One region of the Salibacterium sp. K-3 genome, then DNA from elsewhere that is predicted to be linked to it. Evidence: a T-box and tRNA genes for the amino acid it is inferred to sense, from the RefSeq annotation. Region 1 holds a T-box; the other holds one or more tRNA genes.
What was found. A T-box is a leader RNA that pairs with one kind of tRNA and senses whether it is charged. The one in region 1 lies ahead of leuS (leucine--tRNA ligase), so its partner is inferred to be a tRNA-Leu.
Positions count from the first base shown of each region.

Region 1 (3,197 bases):
ATTGATGCACCATCGGTGTGTGCTTAAGCAGATGGAGGAGATGAATCTTAATGCCCTGGACATCCAGTTTCGCAACTTCCGCCGCGGTCTCTTTCATCATCTCATGGGTTTCCTGCGGAAGCCCGTCGATAATATGGGAGCAGACCCGGATGCCGTGTGCGCGGAGTTTGTTCACTCCTTCTTTGTAACATTCAAAGTCGTGCGCCCGGTTGATAAGTTCAGCTGTGCTTTCATGAACGGTCTGCAGGCCGAGTTCGACCCAGAGATACGTACGTTCATTTAATTCAGCAAGATACTCCACGACATCATCCGGAAGACAGTCGGGACGGGTGGCAATGGCAAGACCGACAACACCATCCTGTTCGAGAATAACTTCAAACATTTCCCGCAGCTCTTCCACCGGTGCATACGTGTTGCTGAAAGCCTGGAAATAACCGATATATTTACCGTTTTTCCATTTTTGGTGCATACGGTCTTTAATCTCGTGAAACTGTGTCACGAGGTCATCCTTCCGGTCACCGGCGAAATCGCCGGAACCCCGGGCGGAACAGAACGTGCATCCCCCGGAAGCTGCCTGGCCGTCCCGGTTCGGACAGGTAAAGCCTCCATCGAGAGGAATTTTAAAAATCTTTTCGCCGAAATGTTCCCGAAGGTGGTAGTTCCATGTATGATACCTTTTTTCTCCCCATTTCAGAGGATGGGTTTCCTGTTCATCGAGCGCCATGATTGAATCTCTCCTTCTACACGCTATACTACTGTATTTTAGCACGTTTCACTGTTTCGTCCAAACAGACACCCGCAGGCTTCAAGATAACTCTGATATATGATAGGATGGTTAATATGTGATAGATGAAAGATTCCGTCTCCCTGTCTTGAGAATTCTTGACAGAAGGGGCATGAATTCATAAAATATCAAGTATTGAACGAGATCCGGATGAAGCTTCGTTAATATGGGAATAACGGTGAGAAGGAATAGTAACAGTGCACCTGGACACAGAGAGACGGCGGATGGTGAAAGCCGTACGAAGGGAACTGTGAACTCCCCTTTAAGTTGCAGAAGAGAAAAAACAGTATCTTCTGCCGTATATCCGCGTTAGGGACATCAACAGCGGGCGTGCATCTTATGCATGCCAATCAGGGTGGTACCGCGGGAATGGCAGCTGAAAGAAACAACCTCTCGTCCCTATAGGAAGCAGGTAGGGGCGGGGGTTTTTTTATGGATATATCACCGGAAAAATGAAAACGGGTACGATAAACAAAGGAGGTACATATACGATGGCTTTTCCCCACCAGGATATTGAAAAGAAATGGCAGCAGTACTGGGAAAACAATACTATTTTCAAAACGCCGGATGATCCGGAGGCCGGCGCGAAATTTTACGCGCTGGATATGTTTCCTTATCCATCTGGGGCCGGGCTTCATGTCGGCCATCCGGAAGGATATACAGCGACGGATATCATTTCCCGCATGAAGCGGATGCAGGGGTACAACGTTCTTCATCCGATGGGGTGGGACGCGTTTGGACTGCCGGCAGAGCAGTTTGCTCTTGATACAGGAAAGAATCCGGGCGAGTTCACGCAGGCAAACATCGAAACGTTCAAACGCCAGATTAAAGCGCTCGGGTTTTCCTATGACTGGGACCGGGAAATTAACACCACCGATCCGGACTACTACAAGTGGACGCAGTGGATTTTTATCCAGCTGTACAAAGAAGGTCTCGCTTATCTTGATGAAGTAGCTGTCAACTGGTGCCCGGCTCTTGGGACCGTTCTGGCCAATGAAGAAGTGATAGACGGCCGCAGTGAACGCGGCGATCATCCGGTTGAACGCCGTCCGATGAAACAGTGGATGCTGAAAATTACAGATTACGCCGACCGTCTGCTTGAAGATCTGGATGAGCTGGACTGGCCGGAAAGTGTCAAGGATATGCAGCGGAACTGGATCGGCCGCTCGGAAGGAGCGGAAGTCTATTTTGATATAGAAGGTCATGAGGAGACATTCACTGCCTTCACAACCCGGCCGGACACGTTGTTTGGAGCCACCTACTGTGTGTTTGCCCCTGAACATGAATTGATTGATGAGATTACGACAGAAGAACAGAGAGAGGCTGTAAAAGCCTATAAACAGGAAGTCGGTACGAAAAGCGACCTGGAACGGACCGAGCTGCAGAAAGAGAAGACCGGTGTGTTTACCGGAGCGTATGCTGTTAATCCGGTGAACGGGGAAAAACTGCCGATCTGGATCGCCGACTACGTCCTTGTCAGCTACGGAAGCGGAGCCATTATGGCGGTGCCGGGTCATGACCAGAGGGACTACGAATTTGCTGAAAAATTCGACCTCCCGATTGTAGAAGTCGTACAGGGAGGCAATTTAGAGGAAGAAGCATATGAAGGAGACGGTCCTCATGTGAATTCCGAATTCCTGAACGGCCTTCATACCGATGAGGCGATTTCAGCCATGACAGAACGCCTGGAGCAGGAAGGTAAAGGGAAGAAAGAAGTGACGTACCGCCTCCGCGACTGGCTTTTCAGCCGTCAGCGCTACTGGGGTGAGCCTATCCCGATGATTCATTGGGAAGATGGTTCCCTCACGCCGGTGCCCGAAGATGAACTGCCTCTGGAACTGCCGGAACTGGACGAATTTAAGCCGTCCGGCAACGGAGAGTCCCCGCTTGCCAACGCTGAAGGCTGGCTGGAAGTGACCGATCCGGCTACAGGCATGAAAGGGCGCCGTGAAACGAATACGATGCCGCAGTGGGCCGGAAGCTGCTGGTATTACCTGCGATTCATCGATCCGGATAACGAGGAAAAGCTGGCCGATGAAGAAAAGCTGAAGCACTGGCTTCCGGTGGATATCTATGTCGGCGGCGCAGAGCATGCTGTGCTGCACCTGCTTTATGCCCGCTTTTGGCACAAAGTGCTGTATGACATTGGTGTGGTTCCGACGAAGGAGCCGTTTCAGCGTCTCTATAACCAGGGCATGATCCTTGGCGAAAACAACGAGAAAATGAGTAAATCCAAAGGCAATGTCGTGAACCCGGACGATATCATTAAAACACATGGGGCTGATACTCTCCGCCTCTATGAAATGTTTATGGGGCCGCTGGAAGCGTCAGTCGCCTGGTCGGAAAACGGTCTTGACGGCGCCCGCCGCTTCCTGGACCGGGTATGGCGGATCTTCACGGATGAAAAGCAGGC
Region 1 covers NZ_JBSVZE010000001.1:1,036,289-1,039,485, forward strand. Annotated here, with positions in the region: gene ACW9JV_RS05010 (TIGR01212 family radical SAM protein) at 1-724, opposite strand, end outside; T-box leader at 954-1,188, shown strand; gene leuS (leucine--tRNA ligase) at 1,276-3,197, shown strand, end outside.

Region 2 (3,197 bases), on a different contig from region 1:
ATTGCGTCCTTCAGTCTGCACGGCTATCTATGGGGCGTTCTCGCCCTCGCCGGGACATTCGTGGCACTGTTCATCCGGCCGTTATTCGGCTTGTCCGTGCCAAAATCAAAAGATTCCTTCTGCTGACAGCAGCAGCGCAGATCCTGGTTTGGATCTGCGCTTTTTTTTTTGGATTCCAGAGGAGAGTATTTTGGAAAAGTCGGACGGCTGCTGTCTCCGAACGAATGGGTAGAGGACAGTAGAGTCAGAAATGGACGGGGGGGTGTTCTGTAACATGGAATTAGAGGGCATTGTACAAGAATTCTTTGTCGGCAGTGGTATCCAGCTCTGGAATAACTCCGGATTCAGTCGTTAAGATCAGTATCGGCTTCTTTCAGCACAGAGCTGATATTTTCTCCCTGCACGAGCAGGTCGGCTTCACTGTCCATCTCTGTTTCTGTCTGATTGACAATCACAAGCCGGGCACCCTGCTGTTTGGCCTCGAGGGGAAAATGAGAGGCCGGGGCCACAGTCAGGCTGGAGGCGAGCACGATAAACAGATCAGCCCGCGCGGCTTCCTGCTGTGCCTTGGTGATTGCTTCTTCCGGAAGCATTTCCCCGAACAGGACGATGTTTGGTCGTAGAAATCCGCCGCAGAAGGAGCAGGTTGTTTCATTTTCCAGGTAACGGCGGTTTTCGGCGGTTTCCCCGCAGGAATGGCAGTGCAGGGCGGCAATCGAGCCGTGAAGTTCTGCCACCTTGCTGCTTCCCGCCTGCTGATGCAGTCCGTCGACATTTTGTGTAATAATGCTGTCGATAATTCCCTTATTTTCCCATTCCGCTAGAAGGTGATGACCGTCATTCGGTTTGACACCGACCAGTGATTCGATTCGGGACCGGTAAAAGCTGAAAAATTCATCACGATTGTTTTCCATTGCGTCAATGCTCGCCAGTGCAGCAGGATTACGATCTTTCCACAGCCCGGTGTTGGAACGAAAATCAGGGAGGCCGCTTTCAGTGGACATGCCCGCTCCCGTCATGACGACGGTGTGACCGGACTCCCGGATAAGTTCTGACAATTGGTTCATACGCGTACATCCTCCTGTATCGATGGTAAGCTGATTTTATTATGAAGGAGGAAACCGGTTGTTTTCAAACAAGGAAAAAATGGCGGACATTTGTTCCGTTATTTTTTTAAAAAAAGCTTTTTAAAGGGAGATCTGGACATCCATTCCGTTATTATTAGTTATTAAAGGAAATCCGGTGCTTCTTTTAGTAAATAACGGCATCAATGTCCGAATCAGCTCCTCCCGGGTGGAAAAATCCAGAAATAGCGGCATAGATGTCCATCGAAGAAAACAGAAAAGAGGTATCATAAAAAACAGCAGCGCTGACTCGGAAGACAGCGCTGCTTATCGTTACTTGATATTCATATTAAGAAAGGGAGTTGGTGCGGTTGAGAGGACTCGAACCTCCAAGGGCGCTATGCCCACACGGACCTGAACCGTGCGCGTCTGCCAGTTCCGCCACAACCGCAAGACAAATTCTATTCTATAAGAATCCTTTTAATAATGCAAGGGGTAATTCATAATTTTTTTTATGCACTCAAATGGTATAATGCACTAAGAAAAAAAGGAGGGCGAATCGATGGATTTTTCGTATATAACAACACATCAGAAACGTTTTATTGATGAACTGGTGGAATTCCTGCGCATTCCGAGTATTTCCACGCTGCCGGAGTATAAAGAAAAAGTGGAACAGGCAGCGGACTGGACGGCATCCCGGCTGCAGCATGCCGGCCTGGAACACGTTACGGTCATGCAGACGAACGGGCAGCCGGTTGTATACGGAGACTGGCTCCATGCTGACGGGGCACCGACGATTCTGTTTTACGGCCATTATGATGTGCAGCCGGCGGAACCGCTTGAACTCTGGCATACGAACCCGTTTGAGCCGGTCGTGGAAAACGGACGGATTTACGCCCGGGGTGCGACGGACATGAAAGCAAATGTTCTGCTTCCCATTATAGCATGTGAATCGTGGCTGAAGGAAGCGGAGGCACTTCCGGTAAATGTGAAATTCCTGTTTGAAGGAGAAGAAGAAATCGGAAGCCCATCGCTCGCTGCATTTATGGAACAAAACAAGGAACTGCTGCGGGCGGACGCGGCGATAAGCGCCGATTCCGGGCAGATGGAAGAAGAGCAGCCGGCGGCGATGGTCAGTCTCCGCGGCCTTACAGGCATTCAGATTGATGTGCGCGGCGCAGAAGGGGACCTTCATTCCGGACTTTACGGAGGTGCTGTCCCCAACAGCGCCCAGGCTCTCTCCCGTATACTCGACTCCCTGAAACACGCGGATGGAACGATTGCGGTGGAAGGCTTTTATGATGATGTCATCGAGCGTAGTGACGAAGAAAAATCGCGGATCAATGCAAATCACAGCGGTGCCGAAGTGTTTCAGCAGAAAGCAGGAGCCCGCAAACTGCATGGGGAGCCGGGTTATACCCCTGGAGAACAGACGCTTGTCCGTCCGACGCTTGATATCAACGGGCTCTGGGGAGGATATCAGGGAATTGGCGTAAAAACGGTTATTCCTGCTGAAGCCCATGCGAAAGTGACATGCCGCCTTGTCCCGGATCAGGACCCGGACGAGGTGACGGGGAAACTCCGCCGCCACGTCGAAAAGCACACGCCGGAGGAAGTGGAAGCGGTTGTTATACCGCTGGAAGGAAGAGCGTTCCCCTACATGCTGCCGGAAGATCATCCCGGACTGGAGGCGGTGGAACAGGCCGTCTGGAAAGTGGAACAAAAACATGCGGCCCGCCTCCGAATCGGCGGATCGATCCCTATTACCGGACTGCTGCAGCAGCTTCTGGATGTCCACACGATCCAGCTCGGGTTTTCCGTCTTTGATGAAGGCATGCATGCCCCGAACGAATTTTACCGGCTTCAGCAGTTTGAAAAAGGACAGAAAGTGTATACACAGCTTCTTCAGGAACTTGCGGAATACCTTGCGTAATTCCGGGGTAAAGAAAACCGGGGCTGCCATGCTCCGGTTTTTGTTTTGAGAAACAATTCATTAGAAAGTAGTGGCTGGCTATGGGAAGAGCGGATATCGACCGTTCCACATTGGATATTACATATGAAATCATTATGGTGACGCTGGCGGCGTTGTCTATCGGAACGCTTTGGTATGAGACGGGGGTGGACAATTACCTG
Region 2 covers NZ_JBSVZE010000002.1:107,071-110,267, reverse strand. Annotated here, with positions in the region: gene ACW9JV_RS12685 (YeeE/YedE family protein) at 1-126, shown strand, start outside; gene ACW9JV_RS12680 (NAD-dependent protein deacylase) at 345-1,067, opposite strand; tRNA gene ACW9JV_RS12675 (tRNA-Leu) at 1,428-1,515, opposite strand; gene ACW9JV_RS12670 (dipeptidase) at 1,627-2,997, shown strand; gene ACW9JV_RS12665 (hypothetical protein) at 3,078-3,197, shown strand, end outside.
Region 2: it has a tRNA-Leu gene. The T-box ahead of leuS (leucine--tRNA ligase) is inferred to sense a tRNA for this amino acid. The anticodon was not compared.